Caldimonas thermodepolymerans: one gene and its partner. The protein of the gene in region 1 binds, or shares a complex with, the protein of each later gene. Links are inferred from orthologs where the notes say so. Each region holds a gene or a part of one and is shown in the gene's direction. Other genes may lie near its edges.

Evidence for each region.
Region 2: the proteins of ssb (region 1) and sbcB are in contact, whole or in part, in a crystal structure (PDB 3C94), measured with the Escherichia coli proteins. The link is inferred for Caldimonas thermodepolymerans from one-to-one orthologs.

The regions. Positions count from the first base shown.
Region 1 is NZ_CP064338.1:221,069-227,100, reverse strand. What follows is about bases 480-3,476. They hold ssb (single-stranded DNA-binding protein), read left to right. Parts: upstream 480-1,726; coding sequence 1,727-2,227; downstream 2,228-3,476. Other genes in these bases: IS481_RS01095 (glucokinase), read left to right, coding at 2,441-3,430; IS481_RS01105 (chloride channel protein), read right to left, coding at 480-1,534. In the rest of the region: more of IS481_RS01105, read right to left, coding at 155-479; IS481_RS01090 (CAP domain-containing protein), read left to right, coding at 3,518-4,174; IS481_RS01085 (O-acetylhomoserine aminocarboxypropyltransferase/cysteine synthase family protein), read right to left, coding at 4,229-5,515; tRNA 2-thiouridine(34) synthase MnmA, read right to left, coding at 5,618-6,032. UniProt on the Escherichia coli protein: Plays an important role in DNA replication, recombination and repair. Binds to ssDNA and to an array of partner proteins to recruit them to their sites of action during DNA metabolism. Acts as a sliding platform that migrates on DNA via reptation.
Region 2 is NZ_CP064338.1:3,180,429-3,188,160, reverse strand. What follows is about bases 1,809-4,776. They hold sbcB (exodeoxyribonuclease I), read left to right. Parts: upstream 1,809-2,555; coding sequence 2,556-3,998; downstream 3,999-4,776. Other genes in these bases: pcaF (3-oxoadipyl-CoA thiolase), read right to left, coding at 4,006-4,776; IS481_RS15010 (AraC family transcriptional regulator), read right to left, coding at 1,809-2,473. Also shown: bifunctional 4-carboxymuconolactone decarboxylase/3-oxoadipate enol-lactonase PcaCD, read left to right, coding at 1-1,068; IS481_RS15015 (NuoB/complex I 20 kDa subunit family protein), read right to left, coding at 1,079-1,555; more of IS481_RS15010, read right to left, coding at 1,646-1,808; more of pcaF, read right to left, coding at 4,777-5,208; IS481_RS14995 (3-oxoacid CoA-transferase subunit B), read right to left, coding at 5,284-5,925; IS481_RS14990 (3-oxoacid CoA-transferase subunit A), read right to left, coding at 5,925-6,629; IS481_RS14985 (IclR family transcriptional regulator), read left to right, coding at 6,745-7,566; IS481_RS14980 (IclR family transcriptional regulator), read right to left, coding at 7,586-7,732. UniProt on the Escherichia coli protein: Degrades single-stranded DNA (ssDNA) in a highly processive manner.

The DNA.
Region 1 (6,032 bases):
CGGCGCGGGGGGCGTGCGGCCCCCTCGGGAGAACCCGAGGAGATGCGCCGGCATCGGACTTGGCAGTCCGTGCATCGAAGCGATCAACCGGTTGCCAGCGCGCACGGCACCGCCGCAGGCACCGACCGGAACGAGGGGAAGGAGGAAGCGCCGCTCAGGCCTTGTCGGCCGGCGCCGGTTGCTGCGCCGCAGCAGCGTCGGCTGCCGCCGGCGGCGAGCCGGCCGGGCGCAGCCGCAGCGCCTGCAGCTCGGCCATGCCGTCGTAGAGCGAGCGGCTCAGCAGGCGCGCCACCAGGCTGGACAGCAGCGAGACCGCCATCAGGCTCAGCACCATCGCGTGGCCGTCGACCATCTCCATCACGATGATGAAGGCGGTGATCGGCGCCTGCGTGACCGCTGCAAGGAAGCCGGCCATGCCCATCGCGATCAGCGCCGCCGCGGCCGGGTGGCCGCTCCAGGCCGCGACGTCGTGGCCCACGCCCGCGCCCAGCGCGAGCGCCGGCGCGAACACGCCGCCGGACACGCCCGTCCAGCTGGAGATCCAGGTCGCCAGGAACTTGAGCAGCACGTACAGCGGCGGCACGTCCGCCTCGCCGGCCAGCATGCGCCGCGTGGTCTCGTCGCCGCCGCCGAAGGTGCTGCCGCCGCCCGCCAGCCCGATCAGCGCCACCGCCAGGCCGCAGCCCGCGGCGAAGCGCAGCGGGTAGCGGCGGCGCCAGGCGGTGAAGCGGTCCGGCAGGCCGGCGGCGCTGGCCACCATCAGGCGCGCCAGCAGCCCGCCCAGCAGCCCGCAGCCGATCACCACCAGCAGGCCCGGCCCCAGCAGGCCCCAGTCCAGTCCGGGCACGTGGATCACGCCGAAGTAGGTGACGTTGCCGAACACCGACACGCCCATCAGGCCGGCCAGCACGATGGCCGAGAGGATCAGGCCGCTGTTGCGCGCATCCAGGCTGCGCGAGAGCTGCTCGACCGCGAACACCACCCCGGCCAGCGGCGCGTTGAACGCCGCCGCGATCCCGGCCGCACCGCCGGCCACCAGCAGCCCGTGGTCGTCCACCCCGGCGCGCGGCGACAGCCAGCGCCGCGCCTGCAGCATCACGCCGGCGGCCACCTGCACCGACGGGCCCTCGCGCCCGACCGACAGCCCGGCGAGCAGGCTGCCGGCGGTCAGCACGACCTTGGCGCAGCTCAGGCGAAACGAGACGAACAGCCCGCGCTGCGCCACCGGCGTGGACGGCTCCAGGGCCACCATCACCTGCGGGATGCCCGAGCCGGCCGCGCCGGGGAAGAAGCGCTGCGTCAGCCACACCAGCCCGACCACCCAGGCCGGCGTCCAGACCAGCGCCAGCCAGGGCTGCCAGCCGTACACCGCCTGGAACCGGTGCTGCGCCCATTCGGCCAGCAGCGTGAAGCCGACCACGAACAGCCCGGCGACCGCGGCCAGGGCCAGCACGACCGCCCGGTCGATCCAGGCGCGCGCATCGGCCAGCTCGCGGCGCAGGTTGCTGAGGAGGTCGGGTTCGGCGGGTTTCATCGCAGGGGCCCGTGCATTATCGGGAAGCACTGCGCCCGTTCCTACACGAAGCGTGCCAGCGGGGCTGCCGCGGTCGACCCACCCGGATCAGGGGCGGGGGTCGGAGCCCCCTCGCCATGCGGCACAATCCGGCTCAATGGACGTCCGCCGCGCCGCGGGCGCATTTCGTAGATCTCAGCAAGGAGCGGGGCCATGGCCTCTGTCAACAAAGTCATCCTGATCGGCAACCTCGGCCGCGACCCCGAGGTCCGCTACACGCCCAGCGGCTCGGCGGTGTGCAACCTGTCGCTGGCCACCACGCGCAACTGGAAGAGCCGCGACACCGGGGAACGGCAGGAAGAGACCGAATGGCACCGGGTGGTGCTGTATGACCGCCTGGCCGAAATCGCCGGCGAATACCTGCGCAAGGGCCGCTCGGTCTACATCGAGGGCCGCCTGAAGACCCGCAAGTGGCAAGGCCAGGACGGCAAGGACAACTACACCACCGAGATCATCGCCGAGCAGATGCAGTTGCTGGGCGGCCGCGAAGGCGGCAGCAGTGGTGGCGGCGACGAAGGCGGCGGCTACAGCCGCGAGCCGTACGAGGGGGGTGGCGGCGGCGGCCGTTCCGCCCCGGCGCCGCGCGCGGCCAGCAAGCCCGCGCCCAAGACGTCGACCGGGTTCGACGACATGGACGACGACATCCCGTTCTGACCGGCCCGTCATTCGCTGCACCAGCCCGGCCCTCCGCGGAGCGCCGGGCTTTTTCTTGGGGCCTGCGCGCAGCACGGCCCGGGCGCACGACCCGCGCCGGCAGCTGCCCGGCGTGCAGGTTGATGCCGGCCTGTACCCGGCATCGGGCATGATATGCGCTTCGCCCCTGCAGGGCCCGCGACGGAGGAGGGGCCCGCGCTGCATGCCATCACCATGAACACGCACACCTATCCCCGTCTGGTCGGCGACATCGGAGGGACCAACGCCCGCTTCGCCTGGGTGGCGCAGCCGGGCGAGGCGCCGGCGGACATGGCCGTCTACCCGGTGCGCTCGCTGCCCACACTGGCCGACGCGATCCGGCGCTACCTGGCCGACCAGGGCAAGCCGCCGCCGCGCTGGTGCGCGATCGGCATCGCCAACCCGATCACCGGCGACCAGGTGCGGATGACCAACCACGACTGGTCGTTCTCGATCTCGGCGCTGCGGCGCGAGCTGGGCCTGGAACGCCTGCTGCTGGTCAACGACTTCACCGCGCTGGCGCTGTCGCTGCCGGCCCTGGCCGGCGAGGACCTGCGCCAGGTCGGCCCCGGCGCGCCGGCGCCCGATGCCGCGCTGGCCGTGATCGGCCCCGGCACGGGCCTGGGCGTCTCCGGCCTGCTGCCGGCCCCCTCGGGGCGGGAATGGGTGCCCCTCAACGGCGAGGGTGGCCACGTCACCCTGCCAGCGCAGGACGCGCGCGAGGCCGCGGTGGTCGCCCGGCTGCACGAGCGCTTCGGCCACGCCTCGGCCGAGCGCGCCGTCTCCGGCCAGGGGCTGGAGAACCTCTACCAGGTGCTGTGCCAGCTCGACGGCGTGCCACCCCGCGCGCTGGATGCACCGGCCATCGCCGACGATGCCAAGGCCGGGCGCGACCCGCAATGCATGGAGGCGCTGGCGCTGTTCTGCGCCTTCCTCGGCAGCGTGGCCGGCAACCTGGCGCTGACGCTGGGCGCGCGCGGTGGCGTCTACATCGGCGGCGGCATCGTCCCGCGCCTGGGCGAGGCCTTCGACCGCTCGGCCTTCCGCGTGCGCTTCGAGAGCAAGGGGCGCTTCACCGGCTACCTGCGCGCCATCCCGACCTACGTCGTGCAGGCCCGGGCGCCGGCGCTGCTGGGTGCGGCCCGCGCGCTGGACGTGCTGCCCGACCCGCCGTTCGTGCGCTGACCACCCCGTCTTACAAACCGATACGCGCCCCGCGCCAGCCGCGGCATGCTCGCGGCCGGACCAGAACGAACGACGAGGGTCAGCACCATGCAACGATCGAAGCGCCGGTCGCCCTGGGTGGCGATGCTGCTGGCGGCCGCCCTGGCCGCATGCGGCGGCGGTGGCAGCCCGGATGACGACGCGGCCGCACCGGGCAGCGGGACCGGCGCGGCCACGGACCACCGGGGTGGCAGCGACGGCCGCACCGACGGGAACGGCGGCGACGATGCTTCAGGCGACGCCCCCGGCACGCCGCCCGACGTGGACCTCGGCTGCGGGCTGCCGGACTTCCAGGCCGAGGCACTGCGCCTGATCAACCAGCACCGCGCCGCCGGCGCCAGCTGCGGCAGCGCGGGCAGCTTCGCGCCGGCCGCGCCGGTGGCCTGGGACGCGCGCCTCGCGCAGGCGGCCTACGCGCACTCGCGCGACATGGCCGAGGGGGACTTCTTCTCGCACACCGGCAGCGACGGCAGCAGCCTGGGGCAGCGCGTCACGGCAGCGGGCTACCGCTGGTCGGGGGTGGCCGAGAACATCGCGGCGGGCTACCCGACGGTGGCGGCGGTGGTGGCCGGCTGGATGACGAGCCCCGGCCACTGCGCCAACCTGATGCGCCCGGACCACCGCCACGTCGGGCTGGCCTGCGCGGCCCGCGACGGCAGCACCTACCGGACCTACTGGACGCTGGACCTGGCCACGCCGCGCTGAGGCGGCGTGCCGGGCAACGGCCCGGCCGGGCGGCCGGGCCGCGCACACGCGGCCTCAGGCCGCGGCAATCGCTTGGGCCAGGTCGGCGCGCAGGTCGTCGATGTGCTCGATGCCGATCGACAGGCGCACCGTGTCTTCCGACACGCCGGCCTTGGCCAGCTCCTCGGCCGACAGCTGGCGGTGCGTGGTCGAGGCCGGGTGCGTGGCCAGCGAGCGCACGTCGCCGATGTTGACCAGGCGGGTGAAGAGCTTGAGCGCGTCGAGGAAGCGCGCGCCGGCCTCGCGGCCGCCGGCCAGGCCGAAGGTCAGGATGCCGGAGGCGCGGCCCCCCATGTACTTCTGCGCCAGCGCGTGCTGCGGGTGTTCGGGCAGGCCGGCGTAGCTGACCCACTTGACCTTGTCCTGCTGCTTGAGGAACTGCGCGATGGCCAGCGCGTTGTCGCAGATGCGGTCCATGCGCAGCGCCAGCGTCTCCAGCCCTTGCAGCACCAGCCAGGCGTTGAACGGCGAGATCGCCGCGCCCATGTTGCGCAGCGGCACGACGCGCGCGCGGCCGATGTAGGCGGCCGGGCCCAGCGCCTCGGTATAGACCACGCCGTGGTAGCTGACGTCGGGCTCGTTCAGGCGGCGGAAGCGCGCCTTGTGCTGCGCCCACGGGAACTTGCCGCTGTCGACGATGATGCCGCCGATGCTGTTGCCGTGGCCGCCGATGTACTTGGTCAGCGCGTGCACGACGATGTCCGCGCCGTGCTCGATCGGGCGCAGCAGGTAGGGGCTGGGCACGGTGTTGTCGACGATCAGCGGCACGCCATGGTCATGCGCGACCTGGGCCAGCGCGGCGATGTCGGTGACGTTGCCCAGCGGGTTGCCGATCGACTCGCAGAACACCGCCTTGGTCTTCTCGTCGATCAGCTTCGCGAAGCCCTGCGGATCGCTCGGGTCGGCAAAGCGCACCTCGATGCCCTGCTGCGGGAAGGTGTGGGCGAACAGGTTGTAGGTGCCGCCGTACAGGGTGCTGGACGAGACGACGTTGTCGCCGGTCTCGGCGATGGTCTGGATCGCCGCGGTGATCGCCGCCATGCCCGAGGCCATGGCCAGCGCCGCGACGCCGCCTTCGAGTGCGGCCACGCGCTTTTCCAGGATGTCCTGGGTCGGGTTCATGATGCGCGTGTAGATGTTGCCCTGCACCTTCAGGTCGAACAGGTCGGCCCCGTGCTGCGCGCTGTCGAACGCGTAGGCCACCGTCTGGTACAGCGGCGGCACCACGGCGCGCGTGACCGGATCGGGCGCGTACCCCGCGTGCACGGACAACGTTTCGAACTTCCAGTTCTCCTGGCTCATGGCTTCAGCTCCTTGCTTGTAGTTGATTCGGGGTTCGCCGGATGCGCATCATGCCCGACCCGGCGCGCGGCCCGCGCCGGCGGCGTCGGGGACGGGGCGGATTCATGCGCTGGCGTCGATCACGCCGCCGCCCAGGCAGACCTCGCCGTCGTACAGCACCGCGGACTGCCCCGGCGTGACCGCCCACTGCGCCTCGGGAAAGCGCAGCGAGAAGCGGCCTTCGCCGTCGTTCTCGAGCGTGCAGGCCGCATCCTGCTGGCGGTAGCGGGTCTTGGCGGCATAGGCACCGGCAGGCGGCGGCTCGCCCGCGATCCAGCTCGCGTCGCTGGCGCGCAGGACGTGCGACAGCAGCCAGGGATGGTCGTGCCCCTGCACCACGTACAGCGTGTTGCGTTCCAGGTCCTTGCGCGCGACGAACCACGGCGCATGCTCGCCGCCGCCGCGCGGGGCGCCCTTGTCCTTCAGGCCGCCGATGCCCAGCCCCTTGCGCTGGCCGAGCGTGTAGAAGCTCAGGCCC
Region 2 (7,732 bases), 3.0 Mb from region 1 along the record:
TGGCACGACATCTGGGGCCGTCCCGGGCTGGACCACCGCACCCGGCGCCTGCTGGTGCTGGGCATGACCATCGCGCAGGGCCGCTGGGAGGAGTACGAGCTGCACCTGCGCGCCGCGGTCGAGGGCGGCGTGCCGCTGGACGAGATCAAGGAGACGCTGATGCAGGCCGTGATCTACTGCGGCGTGCCGGCGGCCAACACCGCGTTCAAGCTGGCCGGCGAGGTGCTCGCGAAGCTCGGCATCACGCCGGCACCGCAGCCGCTGACGCCGGCGCAGCGCGTTGCGCGCCACCACACCTTCAGCGCCCCGCAGCTGCACGTGCTGCGGCAAGGGCAGGGGCGGCCGGTGGTGCTGAGCCATGCGCTGGGCCTGGACGTGCAGATGTGGGACCGGCTGGCCGCCGCGCTGGCTGGCGACTGCGAGGTGCTGCGCTACGACCACCGCGGCCACGGCGAGTCCGCCGTGCCGCCGGGGCCGTACACGATGGACGAGCTGGTCGAGGACGCGGCGCGCCTGGTGCGCGAATGGGGCCGCGGTCCGGTGGTCTGGATCGGGCTGTCGATGGGCGGCATGGTCGGCCAGGGGCTGGCCGCGCGCCATCCCGAGCTGGTGCAGTCGCTGGTGGTGGCCAACTCGACGTCCTACTACCCCGACGCGGCGCGCGGGCTGTGGGCGCAGCGCATCGCCACCGTCGAGGCGCAGGGCCTGGCCGGCATCGCCGACGGCGTGATGGGGCGCTACTTCACCGAGGCGTTCCGCGCCGCGCATCCCGAGGTCGAGGCCTGGGCGCGCGGCCGCCTGCTGCGCACCGACGCGGCCGGCTACGTGGCCTGCTGCCACGCGGTCTCGCAGGTCGACTGGCGCGAGGCGCTGCCGCGCATCACCTGCCCGACGCTGGTCATCGCCGGCGCCCAGGACGTGGGCGCGCCGGTGGCGATGTCCGAGGCGATCGCGCAGGCCGTGCCGGGGGCGCGGCTGGAGATCATCGACGGGGCCTCGCACATCAGCGTGCTGGAGGCGCCTGAGGCCTTCGAGCGGCTGGTGCGCGACTTCCTCGCCGCGCACTGAGCCGCTTCGCTCAGCGCGCGATGCGCTGCTCGCCGCGGATCTTGCGCTGCAGCTGCAGGATGCCGTAGACCAGCGCCTCGGCGGTGGGCGGGCAACCGGGCACGTAGACGTCCACCGGGATGATGCGGTCGCAGCCGCGCACCACCGAATAGCTGTAGTGGTAGTAGCCGCCGCCGTTGGCGCACGAGCCCATCGAGATCACGTAGCGCGGCTCGGCCATCTGGTCGTAGACCTGCCGGATCGCGCGTGCCATCTTGTTGGTCAGCGTGCCGGCCACGATCATCAGGTCGGCGTGGCGCGGGCTGCCGCGCGGGATCAGGCCGAAGCGGTCCATGTCGTAGCGCGCGCCGGCCGCATGCATCATCTCGACGGCGCAGCAGGCGAGTCCAAAGGACAGGTACCACAGGCTGTGGGCGCGGGCGGCGGCGGCCAGCTCGTCGAGCCGGGCCAGGGCATAGCCGTCGCGCTCGAGGGTGGGATAGCGCATCGCTCAGGCACGATCGGACGAAAAGCCCATGCTGGCCTGCGGCCGCGCGGCGGTCTTGTAGGAATCCGCCATGCGCGCGGCGGCGCGCCTTTAGGCCCGGGGTGACGGGGATGCCGCGAACTGCCAGCCGTGGACGATGGGCCAGTGTTCCGGGTCGTTCGCGCGCAGGCGCTGCAGCAGCTGGCCCGGCGCCTCGCCGCTCAGGCGGCGGAACTCGTGGCTCATGTGGGCCTGGTCGGCGTAGCCGCCGGCGACCGCCAGCTCGGCCAGCGGCATGGCCGGGGCCTGCAGCGCGCGCAGCAGCGTCTGCTCGAAGCGCTGCACGCGCTGGAACTGCTTGGGCGCGAGCCCCAGCTCGGCGAGGAACAGTCGCTCGGTGTGGCGCTCGCTCCAGCCCAGCCGCGACGCGGCCGTCCTGAGTGGCAGCGCGGTGTGCCGGTACAGGGCGAGCGCGCGCGCCCGCGTGTCGGGGCCGCCGGCCGCGAGCTGCCGGCGCAGCACGTCCAGCAGGACCGCGACGCGCTCCCTGTCGCGGCGCGCCTGCGCGAGGCGCTGCAGCGCCGTGCTCCAGGCCGCGGGCCACAGGTCGGCCAGGTCGACCTGCAGGTCGCGCAGCTGCTGCGCGGCGCAGCCGGCCAGCCGCGCCACGGCTGCCGGGTGCAGCAGCGCCGACACGGTGCGCAGCCGCTGCACCGTGAGGCTGGTCATCGGCACCGAGCGCGGGCCGGCCAGCAGGCCGCGCGGGCCCTGCAGCGCAGGGCCGTGCAGCGTCGCGACGATCCCTTCGACGATCACCACCACCAGGCCCTCGACCATGGCGGGGAAGCGGTTCAGCGTGCCGGCGGGCACCTCGTCGATGCGCAGGTTCAGCACCCAGGGGCGCAGGTCGGCAGGCACGGGCAGTCGCAGCGTGGGCATGGCAGGCGCGCAGGGCGGGGTCCGCGGACGATTATGGAATGCGGGCGCCGGTGCCACCGCGCATCGGGTATCGTGCAGGCCCATGAGCGAGCTTTCCTTCTTCTGGCACGACTACGAGACCTTCGGCCGCGTGCCGCGCCGGGACCGCCCGGCGCAGTTCGCCGGCATCCGCACCGATGCCGAGCTCAACGAGATCGACGTGCCGGTGATGCTGTACTGCCGTCCCGCGCCCGACTACCTGCCGGACCCCGAGTCCTGCCTGCTGACCGGCATCCTGCCGCAGCACTGCCTCGAGCACGGGCTGCCGGAGCACGAGTTCGCCGCCGCGATCGAGGCCCAGCTGGCGCGTCCGGGCACGATCGGGCTGGGCTACAACACGCTGCGCTTCGACGACGAGGTGACGCGCCACCTGTTCTGGCGCAACCTGATCGACCCCTACGCGCGCGAGTGGCAGAACGAGTGCGGGCGCTGGGACCTGCTGGACGTGGTGCGCTGCTGCTGGGCGCTGCGTCCCGAGGGCATCGAGTGGCCGCTCAACGGCGACGGGCGCCCCTCGTTCAAGCTGGAGCACCTGAGCGCGGCCAACGGGCTGGTGCACGATGCCGCGCACGACGCGCTGTCGGACGTGCGTGCCACCATCGCGCTGGCGCGCCTGATCAAGGCCCGCCAGCCGCGCCTGTGGGACTTCTGCCTGCGCCTGCGCCGCAAGGAAGCGGTGCTTGCCGAGATGGGCGTGGGCCGGCCGTTCCTGCACGTCTCGGGCATGTACGGCACCGAGCGGGGCAGCCTGGCGATCGTGTGGCCGCTGGCGCCGCACCCGACCAACAAGAACGAGGTCATCGTCTGGGACCTGGCGCACGACCCCGGCGAGCTGTTCACGATGAACGCGCAGCAGATCCGCGAGCGCCTGTTCACGCGCAGCGACGAGCTGCCCGAGGGCGTCGAGCGGCTGCCGATCAAGACCATCCACATCAACAAGTGCCCGATCGTGATCGGCAACCTGCGCACGCTCACGCCCGAGCGCGCCGCGCACTGGGGCATCGACGTGCAGCAGGCGCTGCGCCATGCCGAGACCTGCGCGCTCAAGGGCGCGACGATGGCCGGCATCTGGCCGGATGTCTACGCGCGCCCCGGGCCGGCCGAGGCGGCCGACGTGGACGAGGACCTCTACGGCGGCTTCATCGGCAACGAGGACCGGCGCCGCCTGCAGCGCCTGCGGACCATGACGCCCGAGCAGCTGGCCGAGCGGCCGCCGTCGTTCGACGACGAGCGGCTGGAGGAGCTGTTCTTCCGCTACCGCGCGCGCAACTTCCCCGAGACGCTCAGCGACGCCGAGCGCGAGCGCTGGCTGCAGCACTGCCACGCGCGCTTGCACGAGGGCGCGGGCGGGGCGCTGTCGCTGCAGGCCTACTTCGAGCGCATCGACGAGCTGGGCGAGGCGATGGCCGAGGACGAGCGCGCCCAGGAGATCCTCGGCGCACTGTACGAGTACGGCGAGCAGCTGGGCGAAGCCAGCATGCGCTAGCGCGGCCTCAGACCCGCTCGAGGATCACCGCGATGCCCTGGCCGACGCCGATGCACATGGTGCACAGCGCGTAGCGGCCCTGGATGCGGTGCAGCTGGTTGACCGCGGTGGTCGCCAGCCGCGCGCCCGAGGCGCCCAGCGGGTGGCCCAGCGCGATCGCGCCGCCGTTGGGGTTCACGCGCGGGTCGTCGTCGGGCAGGCCCAGCTCGCGCAGCACCGCCAGGCCCTGCGCGGCGAAGGCCTCGTTGAGCTCGATCACGTCGATCTGGTCCAGCGTCAGCCCGGCGCGCTCCAGCACGCGGCGCGTCGCGGGCGCCGGGCCGATGCCCATGATGCGCGGCTCCACGCCGGCAGTGGCCATCGCGACCACGCGCGCGCGCGGCGTGAGCCCGTGGCGCGCGGCGGCCTGCTCGTCGGCCAGCAGCAGCGCGCAGGCGCCGTCGTTGACGCCCGAGGCGTTGCCGGCGGTCACGGTGCCGTCCGGTCGCACCACGCCCTTGAGCTTCGCCAGCGCTTCCATCGTGGTCTCGCGCGGGTGCTCGTCGCGCTGCACGGCGATGGCCTCGCCCTTCTTCTGCGGGATCGTGACCGGGGTGATCTCGGCGTCGAAGTAGCCGCTGCGCTGCGCGGCGAGCGCCTTCTGCTGCGAGGCGAGCGCCATGCGGTCCTGGTCCTCGCGGCTGATGCGGAACTGCTCGGCCACGTTCTCGGCGGTCTCGGGCATCGAGTCGACGCCGTACTTCGCCTTCATCAGCGGGTTGACGAAGCGCCAGCCGATCGTGGTGTCATAGATCGCGGCGTTGCGGCTGAACGCGCTGTCGGCCTTGGGCATCACGAAGGGCGCGCGGCTCATGCTCTCGACGCCGCCGGCGATCATCAGCGAGGCCTCGCCGCTGCGGATGGCGCGCGCGGCGGTGCCCACCGCGTCCAGCCCGGAGCCGCACAGCCGGTTGACGGTCATGCCGGGCACGCCGATCGGCAGTCCGGCCAGCAGCAGGGCCATGCGCGCGACGTTGCGGTTGTCCTCGCCGGCCTGGTTGGCGCAGCCGAAGATCACGTCGTCGAGTGCCTCCCAGTCGACCCGCGGGTTACGTGCCATCAGCGCCGCGATCGGCACGGCGGCGAGGTCGTCGGTGCGCACCGAGGACAGTGCGCCGCCGTAGCGGCCGAACGGGGTGCGGATCGCGTCGCAGATGTAGGCGTGGGTCATGGCAGGTCCTTGGTGGGATGTCGGGAAAACGGCCAACGGGGCCGGGCCGCACGGGGCCCGGCCGGCGGGCGGGCGTCAGCGCGCGTCGACGAGCGGGATCGCGGTGAGCCGCTGCAGCTCGTCGAACGGCAGGCCCTCGACGAGGTCGATCACGCGCGCGCCCTCGGGCGTCAGGTCGATCACCGCGAGGTCGGTGTAGACGCGGCTGACGCAGCCGATGCCGGTCAGCGGGTAGGTGCAGCGCTCGACCAGCTTGCTCTCGCCCCCCTTGGTGAGATGCTCCATCATCACCCAGGTCTTCTTCGCGCCGATGGCCAGGTCCATCGCGCCGCCCACGGCCGGGATGGCGTCGGGCGCGCCGGTGTGCCAGTTGGCGAGGTCGCCGCCGGCGGAGACCTGGAAGGCGCCCAGCACGCACACGTCCAGGTGGCCGCCGCGCATCATCGCGAAGCTGTCGGCGTGGTGGAAGAAGCAGCCGCCCGGGCGCAGCGTGACCGGCTGCTTGCCGGCGTTGATCAGGTCGTAGTCCTCCTGGCCGGGCGCAGGGGCCGGGCCCATGCCCAGCACGCCGTTCTCGCTGTGCAGGATCACCTCGCGGTCGGCCGGCAGGTGGTTGGCCACCATCGTGGGCAGGCCGATGCCGAGGTTCACGTAGGCGCCCTCGGGGATGTCGCGGGCGACGCGGGCGGCCATCTGGTCGCGGGTCCACTTCTGCATCACGCGGCCTCCTTCCTGAACCCGCCGGCCTGCGTGGCCGTGCGCTCGACCTGCACCACGCGGTGCACGAAGATGCCCGGGGTCACGACCGCCTCGGGGTCGATGCCGCCCAGCTCGACGATCTCCGGCACCTCGACCACGGTGCACTTCGCGGCCATCGCCATGATCGGGCCGAAGTTGCGCGCGGTCATGCGGTAGGTCAGGTTGCCCCAGCGGTCGGCGCGCTCGGCCTTGATCAGCGCCAGGTCGGCGTGGATCGGGTATTCGAGCACGTAGGGCCGGCCGTCGATGACGCGGGTTTCCTTGCCCTCGGCAAGCGTCGTGCCGTAGCCGGTCGGGGTGTAGAAGGCGCCGATGCCGGCGCCCGCGGCGCGGATGCGCTCGGCCAGGTTGCCTTGCGGCACCAGCTCCAGCTCGATCCTGCCGCTGCGGTACAGCTCGTCGAACACGTAGGAATCGACCTGGCGCGGGAACGAGCAGATGATCTTGCGCACCCGCCCGGTCTTCAGCAGCGCGGCCAGCCCCGTGTTGCCGTTGCCGGCGTTGTTGTTGACGATGGTGAGGTCCTTCGCCCCCTGGGCGATCAGCCCGTCGATCAGGTAGGTGGGGATGCCGGCGGTGCCGAAGCCGCCGATCATCACGGTCGCGCCGTCTTGCACGTCGGCAAGCGCAGCGGCGACCGAGGGGTAGATCTTGTTGATCATGGTCGATGCTCGAACAAGGGGTGATGAATCCTGAAAATTGTTCTTATAATGAACATTGGTTCTTGATGAGAACAGTGTAGCCCATCGGCCATGCCGGCCGCCTCAGGGGAGTCCCGTGTCCCGAGCATCGAATCCGCCGTCTTCCGCCACGGCCGGGCCGCGCCAGCAGCCGGGCGACAGCTTCGTGCAGTCGTTCGCGCGCGGGCTGGCTGTGGTGCGGACCTTCAGCGCCGAAGCCCCCGCGCAGACCATCACCGAGGTGGCCGAGCGCGCCGGACTGACCCGCGCCGGCGCGCGCCGCATCCTGCACACGCTGCAGCACCTGGGCTACGTGGAATCGGAGGGGCGGCTGTTCCGCCTCACGCCCAAGATCCTCGACCTGGGCTTTGCCTACCTGAGCTCGCTGCCGCTGTGGAACCTGGCCGAGCCGGTGATGGAAGACCTGGTGCAGGAGGTCAAGGAGTCCTGCTCGGCGGCGGTGCTGGACGCCACCGACATCGTCTACGTGCTGCGCGTGCCCACGCACAAGATCATGGCGATCAACCTGGGCGTGGGCAGCCGGCTGCCGGCCTTCTGCACCTCGATGGGCCGGGTGCTGCTGGCCGGGCTGCCCGACGAGGAGGTGCAGGCGCGCCTGGCGCGCAGCGACCTGCAGCCGCGCACGCCGCGCACCGAGACCGACCCGCGCCGCCTGCTGGAGCTGATCCAGCAGGTGCGGCTGCAAGGCTGGGCCCTGGTGGGCGAGGAGCTGGAAGAGGGGCTGGTGTCGCTGGCCGCGCCGATCCGCGGGCGCGCCGGCGAGGTGGTGGCCGCGATCAACATCAGCGGCCAGCAGCACCGCACGCCGCCGGTGGTGATGCTGGAGCGCTTCCTGCCGCGCCTGCTGAAGGCGGCGCACGACATCAGCGCGATGATCGGCGGCAAGGTCGGCCGCTGAGGCGCGGCCCGCGGCGCGCTCAGGCGGCGCGGCGCACCGGCACCGGCGGGCGGCCGCCGAGCCGCTGCGTGATGCGGTCGGCGCACTCGCGCAGCGCCTGCGCCACCGGCCCGTCCCACTGGGTGTCCAGCGCGCCCGAGGGGCCGATCGCGGTGACCGCCAGCAC